DNA from 2 places in the Marinomonas sp. BSi20584 genome. Region 2 is predicted to be linked to the other one. Evidence: predicted binding sites of a transcription regulator. Region 2 holds the regulator's gene; the other holds the start of a gene.

Region 1 (12,543 bases), on a different contig from region 2:
TAATAAATTCATTTGGCGGCAAAGGATGTCCAAAATAATAACCTTGGTAATAAAAACAATCTATCTCTCGCAACCGATCATAATGAGGTAAGGTTTCTACTCCTTCAGCGAGAACGCTGATATTAAGAGCCTTTGCCATGGCAATAACCGCGTGAACAATCGCCTCATCACTTTTATCTGTCAATAAATCACGTACAAAAGACTGGTCGATTTTCAATCTATCAATAGGTAAAGATTTTAAATATTTAAGAGAGGAATAACCGGTTCCAAAATCATCAATAGAAAGGTGAACACCTAATGCTTTTATGGCGTTCATTTTCTCCAAACAGGATGAAAGATCGTTGAGTAGCATATTCTCCGTAATCTCAAGGTCAACACAGCTTGCAGGGACATCATGCTTTTCTAACTGTGCTTTTAACATAGGCAAGAAACCCGCTTGTTGAAACTGAATAGGGCTAACGTTAATCGACATACGCCATGATAATTGCCACTTCCCCTCTTTCAGCCAAGTCGCCACTTGGGACAAAGCTTCATTTAAAACCCAATGACCTATTTCAACAATAAGTCCTATTTCTTCTGCCACAGGTATAAATTCAGCGGGTGAAATAAAGCCCTTTTTCTCATCCTTCCAACGAATAAGCGCTTCAGCACCAATCAATTCATTTTTATCGTTGGTTTGCGGCTGATAATACAACTCAAACAATTTAAATTCCGTTGCATGATGAAGTGCCTTTTCCATTTCAAGACGAGCATCTGAAATTGCCTGCATCTCTGGTTTATACAAAGCAAAGGTATTACGCCCAGATTCCTTGGCACGATAGAGCGCGGTATCTGCTTGCTTTAAAATGGCTTCAGTTGAACCTTCATTACCATCAAAAATAGTGGCTCCTAGGCTCGCGGTAATATGAACTTCGTGGTGGCCTGCTTTTTTGACTTGCTGACAGGCATACATAATGCTTTCAACAAAGCCCTTAATCGCCTTTTCAACTTTATCTTTATCATCTCCGATATGAGTCAATAAAAAAGCAAACTCATCACCACCCATTCTAGCAAATACCACATTCTCTTCGGTCAACGAAGAAAGTTGTGAAGCAACACAGCAAAGTAATTGGTCACCAACATTATGTCCTAATGAATCATTAATGGTTTTAAATCTATCAAGATCCATAAAAACAACAGCAGAGTAGCTCAAAGTAAGCTTCTGCTGCTTACGCTTAAAGGTTTCATTAAGCTTATCAGCTAAATATTGGCGATTAGGTAGATTGGTTACCGAGTCGTAATAAGCTAAATGATGTATATGTGCTTCCGTTTCTTTACGTTCTGAAACATCACGGATCAGAAGCAACACTTCTGTTCTATCTAATACTTTATATTTTGCTAAGCGTATTTCGACAGGAAGTTCAACATCTCGAATCAGATAAATGGTTTCAACTGTTAATGGCGAGTTGACCTCGACAGCGCTTAATGAGTTTAAAAATGGCAACCAAGACGAAGAGGTATGAAGAGTTTCCAAAGAACTAGACTTGAGTTCTTCAGCACTCATTTTTAGCATGCGTTCAGCCGCAGTATTTACTAAGATAATTTGATTATTTTCATCCAACAACAGAATACCATCGGCGGCATGCTCTATCATTGCCTTGGTATGACTATCACTTCTCTCTAAATCACTCAGCGCTGTATTTAATTTCTTCCATAATCGCGCAAAAGTAGAATGTAAATTCCCTAGTTCATCAGACTTATGGTGTCGATAAAATGACTTAGGCAATGGCAACTCTTTTTTATAACCAACTGTCGATAAAGATTCAGTGAGACGCATCAAGGGGTGAGTAACTAAAAAGTAAAAAACTAAGGATATCAATGACGCCAACAACACATCTTTAAATAAGTTATAGATCAAACTGGCAAGATGTTCTTTAAATATTTTATCAAGAAGAAAGCGTTTTTCAGGCAATATAAGCAACCGTCCGGCTTGAAAAATAGGCGTTTCTAAACGAAGTTCGCGACTATAATCCTGAAGGTCAGGTAGAAAATAATTGGCTAATGAACTAGATACTGAAAAATGACGTTTAGTTGCTGTTGCTTCTACGAATAGATCACCAGACTCATCGCGAACTTCTACATGAGCAATAGATGGGTTAAAGAGTAAGCTATCAATTTGTTGTTGAGCAAAGGCGGTATCTAATCGAAAAACCGCTTCGGACAATGGCTTTTCAACCACTGCAAGTAACTCTTTAAAGTCTTGATTTATTTCGGTTTTCTGAGATCGCACTCCATCAACGAATTGAATACCACTGCTGACTAAGCTTAAAACAATCGCAAGTGCTAAGGTTAAAATTGCTTGCTTAGTAAATAATGATTTTGAAAATACGACACCCATTTTTACTCACTTAAATTTTTATATCCTGCTGCCACATAACCTTTACAGCATCCATACTAATAAAAATCACAAAAGAGACTGGAAATAACATCTTATCCACCAGACAAAAAATCTAATTTTTTACATTTATCATGCACATTAGCAAGACTGACACTTTATTCAAGGTTAAACAAGACGATATAAAAATAATTTATACTTCCTATGATATAAGTCATAATATAAGTCATAATATAAGTCACTATGAGTATAGGGAGCAAAACATTCCCCCAATTTGTAAATAAAAAAGCCAGTATGAAAACATACTGGCTTTAGAAGCGACTAAATATTGATAAAGCAGATAGTTAACCTATCACTGCACCATCTTCACGAGATATGGCTATCACACTAGAACGCGGTACAGACTGACCGCCATCAGGCCAATGAGAATGACCTTCTTCCCCTGGGTGCTGAACACCAATAAACATAGTAGTACGCTCGGCATTCCAGGCAGAACCCGTTATTTCAGATTCTTTTGGTCCGACTAGGAAACGACGAATTTCACCCGTTTCAGGATCGGCAACTAACATCTGGTTATTACCTTGGCCCTGGAAACCTTTTTCATTAGAGTAATTACCGTCTGTTTGAATCCACAATAAGCCTTTAGAATCGAACTTCAAGCCATCAGGCGAGTTAAACATGTTGTCTTGATTAACATTTCTAGAACCCGCATTGGCGTCGTCATACACTGCAGGGTTACCCGCTAAAACGAACAAGTCCCATTTGAACTCATTATGAGTATGATCCGAGTCCATTGGCATCCAACGTACGATTTGACCAAAGTTGTTTTTTACACGAGGATTTGGACCACCAGCTGGCGTTGCATCACCACCCGCATTTGGCTTAACGCCGCGATTTTTATTATTCGTCAATGAACAATATACTTCCGCTTTATGAGGATGAGCCGCTACCCACTCTGGACGATCCATGGTTGTAGCGCCGACTTTAGATGCAGCCATACGAGTATGAATCGAAATTTCTGCGTCAGTCATACCTGTAGTTTTAGGCGTAAGCGCCAGCCACTCACCACGGTTGTTGTCATGGAATTTAGCAACATAAAGAGTACCTTCTTCCAGGAGATCTCGATTATTGCCGCCAGCCAAATATTTGTGCTTAGAAATGAAGCGGTATAAAAATTCACCACGCTCATCATCACCTAGGTAAACCACGACATGTCCATTCGCTGCAATAGTCAGTTCAGCGTTTTCGTGTTTAAAACGACCGAGAGCCGTGCGCTTTTTAGGACGCGAAGTTGGATCTAGTGGATCGATCTCTACAATGTAACCAAAGCGGTTTGGCTCATTTGGCTCTTTAACTAGGTTAAAACGATCATCCGCCATAGCCCAGTTGTAGCGACCTTCGGTGCTCATGCCGTAGCGTTTGAATGCTTCAGGCATTTTGTAGTCTTTGTCGTTTGCCGTGAAGTAGCCATTAAAGTTCTCTTCACAAGTCAAATAAGTACCCCATGGCGTTTGTCCATTGCCACAGTTATTCCAAGTCCCTTTAGCCACTAAACCTTTAGGGTCTTCTGATGTTTGCATCCATTTATGACCACGCGCTGGGCCAGTAATATCCATGGCTGTATCAGCAGTAATGCGGCGGTTGTAAGGAGAGTCCTGGACGATGCCCCATTTACCACCACGTTGCGCCACCTCGATAATGGATACGCCATGGGCTGCTTTGTTCTTGCGGACATCATCAGCTGTTGCAGGCATGCCATCACCACGATTAGCGTGAAGTGTTTTCTCATTGGTATATTCATTGTTAATGGCCATGATTTGTTTGCCATCTTTAGAGAAGAAAGCCATGCCGTCATTATGATCGCCAAATGCTAACTCTTGAGAAGCGCCTGTGCCACCTGTCGCCGCATCAAAAGCAGGAGCATTGCTGAACAATGGGTCCCCCCAAGAAGCGACCACTTCCCATTTGTAGCCTTCAGGTACAGTCACGGTATCCAACGAGTTGGCTTTTACCATGCTGAATGCAAGACGAGACTCTGCCGTTCCAGCAGCTAGCGCTTTACCCGCAGCCAATGTCGTCGAGCCCATAACAAAAGCACCAGCTCCAACGGCCACACCGCCACCTAAAAAGCCGCGGCGAGAGACCATTTTAGTAGCGACTTCTTCGAACTCTACCACTTCAGGTGCTGGTCGTACCAGCTCATCTAATTCATCAAACCCTAGTTTTCTGTTGTTCTTGATATTCATAACACTGCCCTATTATTTATAAAAAATTTGTCGCCTAGGCACTCGAACTTCGGGGGCTTACCCTTTATAAATCGATCCTGGCTACTGGTTTTAGTGTCTATTTTTCAAATACGCTGCTTCCCCCTGCAAAAGGAAACTATCAATGAATTTACGGATAAAACATTACATAGAAATGACAGTAGAACGACATTGTGTTTAGATGAAAAAACATGTGTCAGGAAGACTCATATAAAAGACAAAAAAACGAGCAGCATCATAATAAAAAATATATCTATTAAAGGATGAATTTATGGTTAAGACCTTACGCAACATTCCAATTCGCTTACGCCTAACAGGTTTAGTAGTCTTTTTTTCATTAGGGCTCATCTCTGTTGTTTATTTATCGCTAACCGTCAGCAAGCAATCCTTGCTAGATGAAAAATACGCACAAACAAAAAACGTTGTTGAAACCGCTACAGGTGTATTCAATTACTTTTACAAACTTGAACAATCTGGAGAGCTAAGCCAAGCTGATGCCCAGCGCTATGCAATGAACATGGTTAAAGATACCCGCTATGCAAAGTCTGAATATTTCTGGATTAATGACTACAACGCAGCCATGGTTATGCACTCGGTAAACCCTTCTCTAGATGGCAAAGACCTATCCAACTTAGAAGACCCCAATGGCAAAAAGCTCTTCTCAGAGTTTGTCAAAGTGGTTAAAGCACAAGAAGCTGGTTTTGTGGATTACCTTTGGCCAAAACCTGGAAATAACACACCTGTAGAGAAAATATCTTATGTCCAAGGCTTTAAACCGTGGGGATGGATCATTGGCTCAGGTATTTACTTAGATGATGTGGACACACAATATAATAAAGAGGTCACTAAACTAGGTTCAATTAGTGCAGTCATTATACTAATCGCCCTCTTCATTTCCTTTTTGATAGTACGATCTATTCTTGTACCTATTGGGCAAATACAATCCGCCTTGCATAACATTGCAGATGGTGAAGGTGACTTAAGAGCCCGCCTACCTGAATCCGGTAAAGATCAATTGACCCAAATTGCCATTTACTACAATACGTTTGTAGAGCGCCTTTCACTCACTCTTAGTAAAGCTGTTCTGCTTAACCAAGAAGTCGAAAATAAGAGTCAGGAGCTAAAATCTGTTGCTGGAAAAACACAAGCCATTACACAACAGCGTGAAGGCATGTTTTTGCAAATGGCAGAAACCATAAAAGAAGTGGATGATTTTAAAAATGAGGTTATCGACAGTACTCAATCAACTCTTGCGTCAGCTCAAATCACGGTAGAAAAAACTCAAACAGGACAAAATGCGATTAATCAAACCGTCGAATCTCTTGAAAAACTTTCTTATGAACTAGAAGCAGGTCTAAGTACTGTTGTTCAATTAGCAGAACAATCGCAAACTATTGGGTCGGTACTCGATGTCATCAGCGCCATCGCAGAACAAACCAACCTATTGGCTCTTAATGCCGCCATTGAAGCCGCTCGCGCTGGTGAACAAGGTCGAGGTTTTGCTGTAGTAGCAGACGAAGTGAGAGGGCTAGCAAGCCGAACTCAGGCCTCCACGGATGAAATTCAAAACATGATTAGCAAACTTCAAAGCGGCGCAAAAGAAGCCGAAGCTCGTATCACTGCAAGCCATCAGCAATCACAAAAAACCACTGAAGAAATAACGCTCACCACACAATACCTGCAAGCTATCGCTACATCAGTAGATGGTATAAATAGCGCAAGCAACACCGTTATCCAAAGCGTTAATATGCAAAGCGACGCTGTTCAAAGACTTAACCATCTCAATGAGAAAGTATCGGAACTATCTACTCAGGCAGGCAAATTGGTTCAACAAAATAATCTAACCAGTGAATCACTTGCTAAAACAGCGAAAGAAACTCAAGACATAATGTCAATTTTTAAACTTTAAGATTGAAATAGAAACAGCCGATAAGTCATCACTTATTGGCTGCTTTACATTTAAGAATAAGAGCCTACGTATAAACTTGGTTTTCCATATCGTACTTCCAAGCCGTCTCTGATGGATTTTTTTAAACCTTTCACAACCAAACCATAGGAATGATCAATCAGCCTTTCTATTTCGCCCATGGGTAAATCACCATCTAAAATGACGGAGTTCCAGTGACGTTTGTTCATGTGATAAGCAGGAATAACCTCAGGGAAAATATCACGTAGTTCAATGGCATGATCAGGTGCGCATTTTAAATTAAGTAACAACTGGCCTTGCTTCTTAACCAACAAGGCAAACATCTTTCCTTGTACTTTAAACACAGCAGTGTGGTCATCAAATGGGTAATATTCTTCTGCTTCAGGTTTCAAAAGCAGATACTTTTTAAGTGCTGTTGAGTCCAAAATAGTGCCCTTTCAGATTCCAAATAGCCCTGAGTATAAAGCAAAAAAGCCGCTTACTGACAACCCGTAAGCGGCTTTAAATAAATACTATACCTAAACAAGGCTAACCTTGGTGAGCAAGGTACTCATCATATGTACCTTGGAAATCAATAACCTTTTGACCTTTAATTTCGATCACTCGGTTTGCCAAAGAAGAAACAAACGCCCTATCGTGGCTTACGAAAATCAGCGTGCCGTCAAAGTCTAACAAGGCATTGTTTAAGGCTTCGATCGCTTCCATGTCCATGTGGTTTGTTGGCTCATCCATAACTAAGACGTTTAAGTCCATCATCATCAACTTACCAAACAATAAGCGGTTTTTCTCACCACCTGAACACACTCGTACTTTTTTGTTGAAATCGTCTGCAGTGAACAACAAACGCCCAAGCATCGCTCGTACTTTTAGGTCGTCATGTTTAACAGTTCGCCATTTGGACATCCAATCAAACAAGGTTAAATCACAGTCGAAATCATCAGTGCTATCTTGTGGGCAGTAACCTATCTCGGCGTTTTCAGCCCATTTGATCTCGCCATGTTTTACATCTAGTTCTTTCATCAAACAACGTAAGAAAGTAGTTTTACCTGCGCCGTTTTCACCGATAATAGCCAGTCTTGAACCCGCTTCTAAAATAATACTGCCGCCAGAAAAAAGTAACTCGCCATACCCGTGGCCAATATCTTCTAAAATCAAAGCATGACGATGAAGTTTCTTGTCCTGTTTGAAAGACAAAGATGGTGTCATTCGGCTTGACTGTTTAACTTCTGACAATTCAATTTTTTCTAATTTCTTAGCGCGAGAACTGGCTTGTTTTGCTTTAGATGCATTAGCAGAAAAGCGATTCACGAACGCTTGAAGATCATCCATTTCCGCACTTTTCTTCGCATTTTCAGTTAATAACTGTTCGCGAATCAAAGACGAGGCTTCCATGAAGTATTCGTAGTTACCAGGGTAAATACGCAATTCACCAAAATCGATGTCTGCCATGTGAGTACATACAGAGTTCAAAAAATGACGGTCATGGGAAATGATAATCATGGTGCATTTACGTTGATTCAATACACCAGCCAACCAGTTAATGGTATGGATATCCAAGTTGTTGGTTGGTTCGTCGAGTAGCAAAATATCAGGATTAGCAAACAAAGCTTGCGCTAATAAAACACGAAGTTTCCAACCCGGTGCAACTTGGCTCATCAAACCAAAATGAAACTCTTCTTCGATGCCCGCTTCCAACAGAATATCGCCTGCGCGACTTTCCGCACTGTAACCATCCATCTCGGCGAATTCCGCTTCTAACTCACCCGCGCGCATGCCATCTTCTTCACTCATTTCTGGCTTAGAGTAAATGGCGTCACGCTCTTGTTTGACTTTCCAAAGCGCCACATCCCCCATAATAACGGCGTCAACAACAGTATATTCTTCAAAAGCAAACTGATCCTGACTCAAGGTACCGACTTTTTCACCTGGAGTAATAGATACGTTTCCAGATGTTGGCGTCAGCGCCCCACTAAGGATTTTCATGAAGGTAGACTTGCCACATCCGTTCGCGCCAATTAAGCCATAGCGATTGCCGTTACCGAATTTTGCAGAGATGTTTTCAAACAATGGCGTTGCGCCAAATTGCATGGTGATATTAGCCGTGGAGATCAAAGGAAAAAGCCCTAAACAAAGAGAAAAGAAAAACGTTCATACAGACCACAGAAGCGGGTCAAATGACAAACACAAAGATGGGCGAATATAGAGACTTAAGGCGCTAAAGTCGAGGATTAAGTGTCGTTTACAAGTTAGTGTATTGGCAGCGATTGTTTATTTAACGAACTCACAACGCTCAATCACGGTGCATGATCGATGCTGTCTTATAAAGTACCAGTATCTTTTGGTGCGGCAGAAGGTGTTTCTTGGGAGAGGTTTTCTTCATCAGAATGAGGTTGTTGTGAAGCAGTAGTTTGCTCTTCACCTTTAGAGGGCGTGCTTTCTGCAGACGCATTCATTTGCGCGGTACTGTTTGCCACATAAGCAGAAACTTGTGCTACTAAAAAGCTTAATACATCTCGGCTAGCGCCATTAAGCAAATTTTTTCTGGCCTTTCTAGTGATATCTAGCTGTGTACTTGCACCTAAAACAAAGCTAGCAATCAACCCTGTCGGGCTAGTCGCTTTGTCTAGAATATTATCAACAGCGTTATCACGTGACAATTTGGCACGTTTTTCCAAAACCTGAGTACGCAAATAAAGGCGCTCTCGCTTTTGGTGCATTTGTTTAAGACCAAACATATCCTAATCCTCATCCGTTGGAATAATGGCATCCAAAGTACGGGTAAAATCCATGCTTTTCAATGTTCGTTTCACAAAATAAAGCAAGACGATGGAGCTTAAGAAGGTCACTAAGGTAGCGGTTAACAAAATGCCAGCAAGAGAAAATCCGTAGCTCCATGCAATCGCGGCACTGCTGGCGATAATTAATAACCAGGTAGTAAGCAATAGGAAGATCACACCACACATTAAGGCAAGGAGCTGGGCACTGGACGTCACCCATAACTTCGCTTCTAATGCTCCAAGCCCCAATACACTCTTTAGCCAACTTTTATGAGTATCAATCACATCATCCAAGTCAGATTTTTTTTGCGATGAATCAGAGTGCTGTGGTGTTTCCATCTATACGGTTTCCATGCTTATTTACGTTTACATAAGAAACTAGCAGCTAGCGCACCTGCTAAGAACGCAATACCAATGGTTTTAACAGGATGCTCTTTAGCATACTCACCAACTGCTGAAGATATTTTTTCAGATTGGTTTTTCGCAGTATCGGCGATTTTATGTGCTTGCTCACTGATTTGGTGAGCCACTTCTTCGATGCGTTCTTGACTATGCTCTTTCATTTCAGCAGCACCATCTACTCCTTTATGAGCCGCTTCAGCAACGCTATCTACTTTTTCATGAGCTTTAGATTGAGCTGTACTTTTCGTTCCGGTAGCCATTCTTAATTCTCCTTTCAGAAATAAAACTAACTTTAAAATGCTCGTGAAGGTAAGGTGTTTTCTTGTTTTTTTAGAATCTCTTTATTAAAAAAGAGTCAACAAACACAAGTGATCAAACAAGAAAGCGCCAGCTACACTTCACTATTTACACTACGTGGTTAATTTATAATGGTCAAATACACTAGAAAAAACGTCCCTTCTTTCCTTTTTTTATAGCCGATCTTTAAAGAGTGAGGTGTTTACATAGTAGTCTTTAGAAAATATGCAAAGAAAACCTAAGGTAGATTAAGGTATTATTAGCAACTCAGTAGACATATAGAACAATTAGCAAAAGAACAAAAAATAGAAATAAAAAAGGGTAGAAAAGCACTATTTCATGCGCTTCCTACCCTTTTAAAATCGACTCATAGTAGCTCCGATTTATCTATTCAGGATTTATATCGAGTTTAAATAATATACAAAAAATATAGACTATTTTTTAACATCTACCCAAGCATCCCAGCCCCTCCATTCATCCATGTCTAAATTACTTCCGGCCTCAATATCAGCTAGTACTTCAGCATGGCGGTTAAATAACTGTATGTTCAATAGTTTTTTAATAAAACGAGACATCTAAGCTTCCTTATCTTTCATGATTTTGGAAATATCATGCTAGCATTGAAAAACTAAAGGGTACGTCAGCAACCCCTAAAGAAAGTCTATTTCCCTATTACTCGAACTATCCTTTAGTTTCTTGACGTATGGTTCTTATATGAAGCCAAAAACACTCTAATACGCCTAAAAATAACACTATATGAATGCTTTAAGGAGATTGGTACTCTAGCAAGACAATGATAGAAAAAGTGTCATGATTTTTTCATCCGCGTTACTAATAGCTGCTCGACTCTCACGCCTTCCAAATCCAGTACTTCAAACTTGTAGCCTTCATAGACAAAAAAATCTGTACGCTTAGGCAAGCGTTTTAAGCTGTACGTAATAAAGCCACCAAGTGTTTCATACTGAGTTCGGTCAGGAAATTCTTCTATACTCAAACTGCGCATCACGTCATTAATCGGCGTTAACCCTTCAATCAACCAAGAATTCGGATCACGCTGTACAATTTGCTCTTCATCATGCGGTGTTAATAAACCGCCCATAAAGCCACCCAATAAATCTTTCACTGTCACGATACCAACAATAGTTGCGTATTCATTTACAATGACAGCAAAGGCTTGTGGCGCCACTCTGAATGCGTTGAGAGCCTCGGAAAGCGTCAAAGTTTCCGGCAGATAAAATACTTCTTTATCAACTTTTTCCGGTTTAATTTGCGCCGGCTCACCTTTTAGTACCAAACGTAATATTTCTTTCGATTCAATAATGCCTTCGATTTTATCTAAGCTACCATTACAGACTAGAAAATCGTTATGTGGATGATCGATAATCTTCTGGCTGATTTCTTCACTACTGTCATCAATATCAAAATAGATAATTTGATCACGAGGCGTCATGGTACTAGAAATGTTTCGAGTTTCTAATTCAAACACATTACCAATAAGCTGATACTCTTGACTCTGCAAACTACCATCTTCAGCACCAGCGTCCATCATGGCGACAATGTCTTCTGTGGTAACAACTTCTTGGCGCTCAATAGGCACATTAAACAAACGTAGAATTAAATTGGTAAAACCATTAAACAAAAAAACCACGGGGGTTAATAAGAAAGTCACCCAAAGCATAGGCGTAACCATTCGAATTGCTACGGCTTCAGGCATAATCATCGCCAAACGCTTAGGTAACAGATCGGCAAATAAGATAAACAGTGACGTTAAACAAAGAAAAGAAAAGACAAAGCTAACTTGATCCAATAAGGGTCCAGAATAAAGCAAATTTACCACTTGCTTTATATATGGTGTAAGCGCTTGCTCACCTACAATACCGCCCAAAATAGCAATTGCATTTAGTACGATTTGAATCATAGCAAAAAAAGCACCCGGCTTTTGCTGCAAGGTGAGAACAGCTTGCGCTTTAACATCACCCTCGTCAGCGAGGACGCGCAATTTAATTTTCCTAGCTGCCGCCATGCCTATTTCAGACATAGCAAACAATGCACTGGCAATAATCAATAAGCCAATACTAAACATATCACTCATTTCTTTCTCTCTTTTTACGAAAATGCTGACTCAAACGCGGGCAGGAATATTCTATTCCTAGGGCAAAATATATAAATATAAGCGCATTATAGAAGGAAGTTGAGTCGATACAACGCTTATTTTTTATACTTTCAGAAGGGTAAAATGCAATACTAAATACCTTTACGAAGACGTAGAATAAAGCAATTAAACGGTATTAAAAGCATCTATTAATTCACAAGGTTGACCATGATTATCACACTCACTACACCAGCCATGTTGTTTCCTGCGGTTTCACTGTTGCTACTGGCTTACACCAACCGCTTTGTGACACTGGCCTCGATTATTCGTAACTTTGACCCAAAGCTAGAAGACGCAAACATTACAGAGCAAATAACCAACTTACGTAAGCGAATTTATTTGATAAGACG
Region 2 (12,543 bases):
TCACGTTATTCTTCCAGAAACGATTTCTAAAGAACCACTAGGTCCAGTTGTTCGCCATGGCGACAACCAATGGAAAGATATCGTAACTTGGTCTATGTATGTTCAAGTTAACGCGGAAGAAATGGATATTTCATCTAAAAACGTTGCTAAGATCAAAAGTGAAACCAATGATCCAGGCATCAAACGTCTACTAGGTGTTGAAGGTGATATGGGTGCTCAACTAGAGCTTCCTGCTGATTGGGCTTACAACATCATCGCTAACGTAGGTAACTACGGTGAAGTGTTTGAGCGTAACGTTGGTCCATCTACTCCTGTTGATCTACCACGTGGTCTTAATGCTCTATGGACTGAAGCTGGCGGCATCATGTACGCGCCACCAGTTCGTTAATACCTAAAGCAAAAAAACTGCTTGGGTATTTACCCAGCGACTAGAGAGTCGCTGGGTTTCTCCCCCCTTTCTTACACATCTGACGAGCATTTCATTGCCTGAACCAAGATGAGCGATAAAACAACTCCGAGCAATAACAGCTTTTTGAACGACGCGGGTAATCGTGCCTTAATTTTTCAAATTTTGCTGCTAGCGATGGTGGTCTTTGCGGGTTATTACTTATTTAGTAACCTTCAAGCCAACCTCGATAACCGAGGGATTTCCACTGGTTTCTCATTTTTTAATGAGCCTGCTGGTTTTCCAATTCTTATTCACCTTATTGAATACACCGAAGCTAATACTTACGGACGAGCGTTTGTTGTTGCTTTAATCAACACCTTCGTAATCTCTCTATTAGGTATAATATTAGCCACTATTATTGGTGTAATAATGGGCCTAGCCCGTTTATCAAAAAACTGGTTAGTGGCACGTTTAGCAACTGTCTATATTGAAACATTGCGTAACATTCCATTATTGTTGCAGATGTTCTTTTGGTATTTTGCGGTACTTGCTGCGCTACCAGCACCTGCTCAAAGTTATGAGTTTGCCGATTTTTTACTTAACAAACGCGGCATCTACTCACCAAACCCAATAACCCAAGATGGCTTTGGATTGGTAATCGTCGGTTTCATCCTATCGATTGTCGCATCTATCGGCGTCATCGTTTGGGCCAAAAAACGCCAAACTAGAACAGGATTATGGTTTCCTGCTTATTGGGCTTCATTGGGTGTCATTTTTGGTATTACCTTTATCTTTCTTGCCATGGCAGGGTTTCCAATAGAGTTTGATTTACCAACAAAAAGTCGCTTTAACGTGACTGGTGGTATGGTGCTACCGCCTGAATTTGTTGCGGTATTAGTTGCCCTATCAACTTACACTGGCGCTTTTATTGCCGAGATCGTTCGCGCTGGTATTTTGTCCGTAAACTGGGGACAAACCGAGGCAGCTCGCTCTTTAGGCTTACGTGATAGCATGACACAGCGTCTAATTGTCTTGCCTCAAGCGTTGCGCGTTATTATTCCGCCACTAACAAGCCAATACCTTAACTTAGCGAAAAACTCTTCTTTAGGGGCTGCTATTGCATACCCTGAATTGGTAGCTGTCGTGATGGGTACAACGCTGAACCAAACAGGTCAAGCGATTGAAACCATTGGTCTTTGTATGTTGGTTTACGGTTCATTGAGTCTATCGATTTCGGTATTCATGAACTGGTACAACAACAAAATGTCATTAATTGAGCGCTAGGAGGCAGATCATGGCTATTATCTTTAAACCATCACCAAGCCTCCCACCACCGGTTACATCGGTTGGTGCCGTGGCATGGGTACGTCAGAATTTATTTTCGTCCCCGCTTAATATTTTTCTAACGTTCTTTAGTATCTACATATTGTATTTACTACTTCCACCCGTTGTTGAGTGGGCTTTAATTAATGCTACTTGGGAAGGTTCATCTAAAGCGGCCTGTACTGCTGGCGGTGCTTGTTGGGCTTTCATCGGTGTGTATTTTGATCAGTTCATGTACGGTTTGTATCCAGAAGCAGAAACATGGCGTATTAATTTAGCCGTGATTCTATTAGTGGTTATGGTTGGTGCTTTTGCCATTAAGACGATTAACAAACTGTATCTTTCTATCGCTATTATCGTTGCTTACCCCATTGTGGCTTACTTCTTGTTTGCTGGTGGTGTATTTGGTCTAGAAGTAGTAGAAACCTCTTTATGGGGTGGCCTTTTCCTTACTGTATTACTTGGTGTTATCGGTATTGTGGCATCTTTCCCATTAGGGATAGTGCTGGCTCTTGGTAGACGCTCAGAGATGCCAATTGCGAAGTCTGTTTGTGTGGTCTTTATCGAAACCATTCGGGCTGTACCACTAATCACTATCTTGTTCATGGCATCTGTAATGATTCCATTGTTCTTGCCGGAAGGTTTGAACTTCAACAAGTTATTACGTGTTCTGATTGGTATTACTTTATTCTCTGCAGCCTATATGGCCGAAGTGGTTCGTGGTGGTCTACAGGCAATTCCTAAAGGCCAATATGAAGCTGCTGACGCAATGGGTTTAACCTACTGGCAGTCAATGATTCTGGTTATTTTGCCACAGGCACTAAAACTAGTTATTCCAGGCATAGTGAACTCCTTTATAGCTTTGTTTAAAGACACAACCTTGGTGTATATCGTTGGTATGTTTGACTTCTTGGGTCGAATTCAGGCCGCTAACCATGATTCAAACTGGTTAGGAACTACCATTGAAGGTTATGCCTTCGCAGCCTTGATTTATTGGGTTATCTGCTTTGGTATGTCACGTTATAGTATGGCACTAGAGCGTAAGTTAGAAACTGGGCACAAGCGAAATTAGTTAGGAATTTGAGGTCTTTATCATGACAAATACAAATATGGCTCGTGCCCAACTTGCGCAGGGCGAAGAAGCAATCATCGAATTTAACGATGTAAACAAGTGGTACGGTGATTTTCACGTACTAAAAAATATAAACTTCAGTATCAAGAAAGGCGAGCGCATCGTTGTGTGTGGCCCTTCCGGTTCTGGTAAGTCAACCATGACGCGTTGCATCAATCGTCTAGAAGAACACCAGAAAGGAACGATTCTGGTTGATGGCGTTGAGATGAACAACAACCTAAAGAACATCGAAGCGATCCGTAAAGACGTGGGCATGGTGTTTCAACACTTTAACTTGTTCCCTCACTTAACCATTTTAGAAAACCTGACTTTGGCGCCAATCTGGGTTCGTAAAACGCCTAAGAAACAAGCAGAAGAAATGGCTATGCATTACTTGGAGCGAGTAAAAATCGCTAACCAAGCGCTGAAATATCCAGGTCAGTTATCTGGTGGTCAGCAACAACGTGTAGCGATTGCGCGTGGTTTATGTATGCAGCCTCGTATCATGCTTTTTGATGAGCCAACATCAGCACTTGATCCTGAAATGATCAAAGAAGTATTGGACGTAATGGTTCAGTTAGCAGAAGAAGGCATGACCATGGTGTGTGTAACACACGAAATGGGCTTTGCTAAAACCGTTGCTGACCGTGTTGTTTTCATGGATGCCGGCGAAATCGTAGAAGCTAACGAGCCTCACGAATTCTTCGACAATCCTCAACATGACCGTACGCAAATGTTCTTAAGTCAGATTTTGAATCACTAATCACTTACTATTCAGAACTAGTACTTAAAATCTGTTATATTGACAAAGCCCCTTATCGGGGCTTTTTTATGTCAGCCATTTTAGCAGGAAAATGTATGGAATCTTCCGTAGACCTTCAGCCAAACCAAAGATTACGGGTGGTACATTTAGCTGATCATACAGGCCGTCTTCAGGTTATTTTTCCTGACAGCAACATGCTGGATATTTCTGCGGTTTCCCGTATTACTAAGCGTCGTTTTGAACCCGTCAGCAATTTTCAAAGCTCAGGCGACCCGCTGATCAAGCCAAACAGTATAACGACCATTCTAGAAGCTAGCATGCTAAAGGATGCTATGTTTTCGATACGAACTAAAGTAGATGGCCAATATCATGATATTAGCTCTGTAGAGTTAGCCGAGATGTTCTCTGGCCCATTGAACCGTTTTGAAGCTATTTCCATCAATACACAGCTCATAAAGCGTCCTGTCGATAATCACGAAAACGACGAAGAACAGATTCTCCATGCACTTGGGCGATTTCAGTCCATTCGACTCAAGCAGCGTATCGAAGAGACATTAGAAATCCCGCCTCTGCCTGCGTCATCTCACCGCATTATTCGCCTGTCAGCAGATAAAACAGCGGGAACAGATGAACTGTGTGAGGTCATTGCACTAGACCCAAGTCTGGCAGCTCAAGTTATCAGTTGGGCGTCATCCGCCTATTATGGTGCACCGGGCACCATAGAATCGGTAGAGGATGCGATCATTCGAGTGTTAGGTTTTGATATGGTGATGAATTTGGCCCTTGGGCTGTCGATGGGCAATGCGTTTCAAGCCCCTCAAGACGGCCCGCGTCACTATGAAGACTTTTGGCTCGATTCCGTATCAAATGCCGTATTGATGGAATCCTTAGTAAAAACTATGCCAGTTCCGAACCGTCCAAAGCTAGGCCATGCCTACCTTGCTGGTTTGCTACACAACTTTGGTTACTTGGCGATTAGCACTATTTTACCACCGCATTTTTCGATTCTGTCACGTTATCAAGAAGCTAACGCTCACTTGTCTTCTGAATTAATAGAAATGCAAATACTGCACTTTACCAAGGAGCAATTAGGCTCTTGGCTATTGCGCTATTGGAGTTTGCCTGACAACATTTGGACGGCCATTCGCTATAGTAAAAAACCTCATTATTATGGTGAGCACGCCATTTTGGCAAGACTGCTGTATGTGTCATCTCAGCTGCGTAATAACGCAGCCATTGAGCCATCAGTGTTGTTAGAAATTGGATTGACTCAAGAAGAAGCCGAAAACTGTAGAGATAATATTTACCAAAAATCTACCGAGCTCCATAAAATGGTCGCTTTAATTAATAAAATGAATACCTAGTTAATTATGACGTTAATGAACTCTTCTGCCGCGCAGCAATTTGACTATCGTTGGTCACCTGTAGATCAGATTAATAAGGTAAAAGTACCTAAAAATCTATGGCCTTGGCTTATTACTGAAGATTCCTTGACGGCAAAACTTAAAAGCCTAGGAACATTAACAGTTGATGTACTTGAAGATACTTGGGGAACCCCAACTGCGAGAGAACGAAAACGCCTAAAGTTGCGGCCAAGAGAAGCCGCACGTATTCGTACCGTCTTGCTCAAAGTCGACAACGAAGCCGTGATTTATGCTCGCTCGATCATTCCTGCCAGGTCTTTAAAAGGCCATTGGCGACAAGTAAAACATTTAAAAGACAAGCCATTGGGCGGCTACTTATTTCAACATAAAGGGCTATCTAGGAGTTGTATTGAAGTCACTCAGCTGCCAAAACGTATGTTTCCAAACCAACCTAGTGCGTTATGGGCGAGGCGCTCTGTGTTCCACCAGTTTGGCCCTGGAATATTGGTCAATGAAGCTTTCTTTGATGAAATTAACCAACTAAAAACGCCGTTTGGATTGTTATGAACAAACTTAAAGACTACGCAGAATTAACTCGATTCAACCGCCCTATCGGCTCATTTTTGCTGATGTGGCCAACATTGTGGGCGCTATGGCTGGCAGCCGATGGCATGCCTCAATGGCATTTGGTGATTATCTTTATTTTAGGTGTTTTCAGCATGCGCTCAGCGGGCTGTGTCATTAACGACTACGCGGATAGAAAAATCGATGGTTTTGTTGATCGCACCAAAAATCGCCCTTTGCCTTCTGGTCGAGTATCCGAAAAAGAAGCGCTGATGCTATTTTGTGCTTTATCGATTTTAAGTTTTATCCTAGTGCTATTTACCGATCTGAGGACTATTTTACTGTCGTTTGCAGGTTTGGGCCTTGCTGCACTGTATCCATTTATGAAACGATATACCCATCTGCCTCAGCTTTTCCTTGGTGTGGCCTTTTCTTGGGCGATCCCTATGGCCTACAGCGCCCAAGGTGGGGACTTAACAGATCCCGAATTATGGATGTTGTTTGTCGCGAATTGCTTTTGGACCATTGCTTATGACACGTATTATGCAATGACAGACCGTCCAGATGATCTCAAAATAGGCGTCAAATCCACCGCAATCTTATTTGGGCAATACGATTTATTCGTCATTGTTTGCCTGCAAGGGCTAACCTTATCTTTATTGACGTGGATTGGCCTACTAGCAGGACTACATTGGCTATACTTTGTATCACTAATCGTTTGTGTCGGACTCTTTTATCAACAATTTAAACAAGCAAAAGAACGCGACCGCCAAGCTTGCTTCCGATCTTTTTTAGATAACAACCGCGTTGGTTATTGTGTCTTCATTGGTCTAGTCGCAAGCTATTTTATGTAATATATGGCAAAGTTGTGACAATGTAACCGAATTGTCACATTAGATCGCTTTAATGAAACCGTTCCTGAGATGAGGATAAATCCTGTGACCGGTAAAAAAGTATTAATTATTGACGACGAATCTTCCATACGCGAAATGATCGCCATCGCTCTTGAAATGGCAGGCTACGAGTATTTGGAAGCAGAAAACATTCAGCAAGCGCATGAAATCATTGTGGACCACCGTCCAGATCTAATTCTTGTAGATTGGATGATGCCCGGCGGTAGCGGTATTGAGCTTACTCGCAGATTGAAAAAAGACACTACGACGGCTGAAATTCCGGTCATTATGCTGACCGCGAAAAGTGAAGAAGACAATAAGATCCAAGGTTTAGAAGTCGGCGCGGATGATTACATCACCAAGCCTTTCTCTCCTCGTGAATTAGTTGCACGACTCAAAGCTGTCTTGCGCCGCGCGACACCTCAAGGGGTTGATGAGCCAATCGAAATCGAAGGCCTAACCCTTGATCCAATTAGTCAACGAGTTACCATAGGCAGCCGTCCTTTAGATATGGGGCCGACAGAATACCGTCTATTAAAGTTTCTCATGACCCATCAAGAGCGTGCCTATTCAAGAGCACAATTGTTGGATCAAGTATGGGGTGGAAATGTCTACGTTGAAGAACGTACCGTTGACGTCCATATACGTCGTTTACGCAAAGCCATTGGTAGTACTCATGATTTCTTGATACAAACTGTACGAGGAACAGGCTACCGCTTCTCAGCAAAAAGGTCCGTATGAAAACAGTTTGGCGAAACACCATTATTACTTGGCTCGCGGGGCTCGCAGCCTGCATTGTCATAGGCCTAGTCATTGGTCAGTTGTTGGGTGTTTTGCTGCTGTACGTTTTAGGCTCTTTGTACTGGCAACTTTATCAGCTATATCAATTCCATAATTGGCTGCGTCATTCTGGTCGTGCAGCACCGCCAGAAGCCAGTGGAATTTGGGGTGAAGTATTCGATGCAGTCTATCGATTGCATAAGAAACAGCGCAAATCCAAACGTCGCATGCGCCAAGCCCTAACAAGAATTGAAAGCTCTACAACCGCCTTAAAAGAAGGCGTTATCATGGCTGATAACCAAGGCAACTTGGAATGGTGGAATAACTCGGCAGCACATTTTCTTGGATTAATGCGTCCTGTCGATCGCGGCCAAGTGATTACCAATATTGTCCGTAGTCCTGAGTTTTTCCGATACTTCAGCCAAAAACGCTTCGGTGAACCTTTGGTCATCAAGTCTCCAGCCAAAGATGGCGTGTATTTAGAAATTCAAACCACGCTGTACGATAAAAACGATCACTTGATTTTCGTTCGTGATGTGACCCGCTTACACTTGCTAGAGCAGATGCGTAAAGACTTTGTCGCTAACGCATCACATGAGCTGAAAACGCCGCTAACGGTCATTAAAGGCTATTTAGAAACCCTAGACATGTTTAAGGACAGCCTGCCCAAAAGCATGCAAAAAGGCATTGTGAATATGTCAGAGCAGTCTGAGCGGATGGAACAACTTATCGAGGATCTGTTACTGCTGTCTCGATTAGAAAGTAATGACAAGCGTGAAGAAAACCAATGGCATAAGGTCTCAGACCTAGTAAAAACCATTACCAATGCGACCACGCCTATCTTGACTGACAAACATACTCTTGTCTTGGATATCCCTGTGGAAGCTCGACTGTACGGCTCTTATAAAGAGCTATACAGTGCTTTTTCGAATCTAATTTTTAACGCCATAAAATACTCACCAGATGGTGGCGAAATCGCTATTAAATGGGAATCCAGTGAGTTTAACGGTGTATTTTCGGTGAAAGATTCCGGACTGGGCATAGAACCAAGATACATTCCTCGACTCACAGAACGGTTTTTCCGCGTCGATAAAGGAAGAGGATCGAAAACTGGCGGTACAGGTCTTGGCTTAGCCATCGTAAAGCACGTGTTATTGCATCACGATGCCAAACTACAAATCCGTAGTCAGCCAGGTTTCGGCAGCACGTTTTCTTGCCACTTCCCAGCGAATCGCACCAGAAACGATACAATTCCGGCGATAGCATTTAATACCGACGACACACCGCCAACAGACCAATAATAAAAAAGGGACACATGGCATTCATGCGTCCCTTTTTACATCATTCAAATCAAACCCGAAAATACTTATAGGCTATCAAACAACTGGCTAATAAACGCCTCTTTCTCGCTATCCTGATCGATTAAACTCAAGATAACCGTCAAAAAAGTAGAGTCGTGTTTTTTCTCTGTGGTAGCGACGGATTGAACATAATAATTCAAACGATTCATCGCGCCCTTATGTTCCAGATCCAATACCGCTTGCCCCAAGACTTGTGGCACAACATCATCACTCTTTATAAACATCGTTGCTTCAGTTTTACTAAACTGAATAATCATGCAGCGAAATTGTTTTCCCTCAAAACGTACTTGAGTTGGAATTTTAACGTCTTTAACTGTCACAACTGGTGCGTCTGGATTCGTAAACTTGGTAGCCTTCACAGGAGTGCTTTTGCCTGCTCCCATTAATACATCCAGCGATGCCGAACTGACGCCACCAGGCGAGACAGATTCACGGGCTTTTTGAGACGTCAGCTTCTTTTCAAGTCCATGCTTTTTCGCAGCCGATATGACTTTGTTAGCGAGCTGTTCACTAGAAAATGGTTTGCCTAGATAATCCGTCACACCTGATTGAACAGCTTCCACCACATGGCTTTTATCACCACGGCTAGTAATCATCACAAATGGCACGTCTTCTTTTTTGTATTTCGGTTGTTCTCGGCACCACTTAAGCAGCTCAACGCCTGTCATTTCAGGCATTTCCCAATCGCACAACACCATATCAAACTGAATTTTATTTAACATTTGTTGTGCTTTACGTCCATTCACCGCCTCTTCAATTTCAACCGCAGGAAACTGCTTACGCAATGTGCGCCGAATCAAGTCACGTGTAAAAGAGGCATCATCTACTACCAAAATTTTTAACGACATCACAAAGTTCCATTAGTACGATCTAACAAGGCAGAAAAATCCCCATGTTGTGATCTGAAAACCGAAATCCACAATAATGTGGCAGCTACAACAGCAATCGGCATAACGAATAGGTTAAAGAAAGGAATCGTCAAACCAACCATTACTATGCCGCCAAATGTCCAACATAACAAAGGTTTGGAGCGTAATGCCATTCTCATGTCATGAAATTTAACCTTATTATTATCAAAAGCATAATCCATATATTGCAGGGATAACATCCAAGCCGAAAACAATAGTAATAATACTGGAGCAATAACATTAACAAGAGGGATAAAAGACAATAACAGTAACAAAATAAAACGAGGTAAAAAATACAATATTTTCTGGCATTCTCGCTGTAAACTGCGACCAACTATCGCGATAAGAACGCCAGCCGTCAGCGTTTCATCAAAAACCTTCCCTGTTTCCTTTTCTTCTACTTTTTCTGCTAGAAACGCCATAAAAGGCGCCGCCAAAATATTCACACCTACTGAAAAACTATAGAACAAAAGTACACTAATAATAGCGGCAAATATCAAATAAAACAGCCAATTTAAAAAGGAAACCCACTCAGGTAGATATCCCATTGCCGAGTCCATTAAGGTCTGAAAATAGCTAAAAGCGACCATATATAATAAGCCGACTAAAACAAAATTCGCCAACAAAGGAGCCAATATAAACAGTCTTAAGTCTTTCGAAAAAACCAAAGGAAACGCTTTTAAAAAAGCCCCAGCGGCTTTAAATGGGTGTGTGATCACGATGCTGTATTACTCCTGAATTTAAACCTTTTCATCAAACTTATCTAAGAACCACAGAATATCATGACGACTTTCGCGGCTCCACAAAGCCTTTCAAATTGAAGGTTCATAAACTGAAACAGCAACGCCTTCAAGCCTTATAGACACCAAACATGCAATTTTCACCGCTCTTTTATAAAGCTTACATTTATTAGACGCATGACCTGATACGCAATTTCGATTGTGACCTTTAGCGAATTGGTGAACTATGAAACCGTAAGACGAATACGAACCAGTGCAGGTATCGCGTCTGAATATAAAAAGCACATACACAAAAGCTAACTCACAAGGGACAATATAAAAATGAAAATGACATTACTCGCCAGTGCTATTATGGCTACATCTATCTTCACTCTAGAAGCTCAAGCTGCTGACGTACCAGCAGGCGTAGAATTAGCGGCCAAACAAGAACTTGTTCGTGGTGGTGGTGCAGAACCCGCAACCCTTGATCCACAAAAAATGGAAGGCACACCAGCTTCTATTCGTTCTAAAGATCTTTTTGAAGGTTTATACAACCAAGATGGTGACGGTAACCAAGTACCAGGTGTCGCAGAAAGCTATGACGTAAACGCCGACAACACTCAATACACCTTCCACCTCCGTAAAGATGCCAAATGGTCTAATGGCGACCCAGTCACAGCAGAGGATTTTGTTTACGCTTTTACTCGTGCTGTTGACCCTGCACTTGCTTCTCCATACGCATGGTTCATGGAAATTCCATCTATTGTTAATGCGACTAAGATCATCGCTGGTGAAGCCAAACCTTCAACTCTTGGTGTAAAAGCATTAGACGCCCACACATTCCAGGTCACACTTGAACGTCCAGTGCCTTACTTTGTAAAAATGACCTCTCATCAAACCATGTTCCCTGTACCGAAAAAAGTGGTCGAGAAATGGGGGGATAATTGGACAAAACCAGAGCATATGGTGTCTAACGGCGCGTATAAAATGGACGAATGGGTCGTGAACGAAAAAATGGTTTTCACCCGCAATACGAACTATTGGAATGATGCCAAAACAATCATCAACAAGGTTACCTATTTACCAATTGAATCACCTAATGCTGAGCTAAAACGCTTCCAAGCGGGTCAAATGGATCTTAGCTATGAGATACCAAATGACCACTTCAGACAGCTCATGCGAGACATTCCTGATGAAGTTGTCGTTACGCCAAAACTAGGCACCTATTACTACCAATTCAACGTAACAAAAGCACCATACAACGATGTTCGAGTACGTAAAGCTTTGTCCTATGCCATTGATCGTAACGTGATCACAAAGTTTGTAACGGGCACTGGTGAATTACCTGCGTATTCTTTCACACCAGAAGTAGTAAACGACTTCTCTCCAGCAACACCTGAGTACGCAACTTGGTCACAAAAAGAACGTGACGATAAAGCCAAGGCTCTATTAGAAGAAGCCGGATACACTCAAAGCAACCCTCTGTCTTTCAGCTTGCTTTACAACACCAACGAAAACCATAAGAAAATCGCCATTGCGATTGCTTCTATGTGGAAAAAAACCTTGGGCGTTAACGTTACCCTGGAAAACCAAGAGTGGAAAACTCACCTAGAAACGAAAAAGCATCAACAATTTGATATTGCACGTGCGGGTTGGATTGGTGACTACAACGAAGCCTCTACTATGTTAGATCTTCTAACAACAACTCACGGTAATAACGACGGTAAGTACAGCAACGCAGAATACGACAAGCTTTTGCACGATGCCCGTACCATGCAGCACCCTACCGAGAACTACAACAAAGCAGAAGAAATCGCCATTGAACAAGACATGGCAGTTGCTCCTATTTATCAATATACCGAAAAACGTTTAGTAAAAAGCTACTTAGGCGGTTACATGCCTAATCCAGAAGATAACGTTTACGTGCGAGATATGTACATCATCAAGCACTAAGGCGCTGTTTATAGATTGAATAGTACTTAAAAATTAAAAAGTACTTTGTGTTAAACCATGCCCAGTGCTTTAGCGCTGGGCATCTCTTGAATTCCCTACAGGTTCCTAGCATTAGCCGCCATTTATAGCGCCTAGTCCGGTAATTTTTATGCTGACATTTATTTCAAAACGCATTTTAGAAGCCATTCCAACATTATTAATTTTGATTACGGTTTCTTTTTTCTTAATGCATTCTGCTCCAGGCAGCCCATTCTCCAGCGAGCGTACTTTGCCGCCAGAAGTATTGGCAAACATTAACGCCAAATACCATTTAGATGAGCCGGTCATTAATCAATATTTTTATTACCTTGGTGGCTTACTTCAAGGCGATCTAGGACCTTCTTTTCGCTATAAAGATTTCACCATTAACGAACTGA

What was found. Region 2 encodes PhoB, which activates phosphate uptake and scavenging genes when phosphate is short. Its sites were predicted from a motif close to TGTCATANNNNTGTCANA; they were not measured.
Region 1: TY87_RS11265 (PhoX family protein) is a predicted target of PhoB. The motif match lies at 4,781-4,798, and genes of this name have one in related genera.

What each region holds. Positions count from the first base shown of each region.
Region 1 covers NZ_KZ454878.1:123,053-135,595, reverse strand. The annotation lists gene TY87_RS11270 (putative bifunctional diguanylate cyclase/phosphodiesterase) at 1-2,377, opposite strand, end outside; gene TY87_RS11265 (PhoX family protein) at 2,719-4,620, opposite strand; gene TY87_RS11260 (methyl-accepting chemotaxis protein) at 4,910-6,547, shown strand; gene TY87_RS11255 (MmcQ/YjbR family DNA-binding protein) at 6,598-6,990, opposite strand; gene TY87_RS11250 (ABC-F family ATPase) at 7,094-8,677, opposite strand; gene TY87_RS11245 (hypothetical protein) at 8,884-9,300, opposite strand; gene TY87_RS11240 (hypothetical protein) at 9,304-9,681, opposite strand; gene TY87_RS11235 (DUF883 C-terminal domain-containing protein) at 9,699-10,004, opposite strand; gene TY87_RS22490 (hypothetical protein) at 10,476-10,616, opposite strand; gene TY87_RS11230 (polyamine export protein PaeA) at 10,850-12,133, opposite strand; gene TY87_RS11225 (DUF2721 domain-containing protein) at 12,362-12,543, shown strand, end outside.
Region 2 covers NZ_KZ454879.1:141,535-154,077, reverse strand. The annotation lists gene TY87_RS12190 (amino acid ABC transporter substrate-binding protein) at 1-388, shown strand, start outside; gene TY87_RS12185 (amino acid ABC transporter permease) at 497-1,672, shown strand; gene TY87_RS12180 (amino acid ABC transporter permease) at 1,683-2,783, shown strand; gene TY87_RS12175 (amino acid ABC transporter ATP-binding protein) at 2,806-3,585, shown strand; gene TY87_RS12170 (HDOD domain-containing protein) at 3,681-4,949, shown strand; gene TY87_RS12165 (chorismate--pyruvate lyase family protein) at 4,956-5,516, shown strand; gene ubiA (4-hydroxybenzoate octaprenyltransferase) at 5,513-6,367, shown strand; gene phoB (phosphate regulon transcriptional regulator PhoB) at 6,452-7,147, shown strand; gene phoR (phosphate regulon sensor histidine kinase PhoR) at 7,144-8,487, shown strand; gene TY87_RS12145 (response regulator) at 8,553-9,395, opposite strand; gene cysZ (sulfate transporter CysZ) at 9,395-10,174, opposite strand; gene TY87_RS12135 (peptide ABC transporter substrate-binding protein) at 10,517-12,127, shown strand; gene oppB (oligopeptide ABC transporter permease OppB) at 12,276-12,543, shown strand, end outside.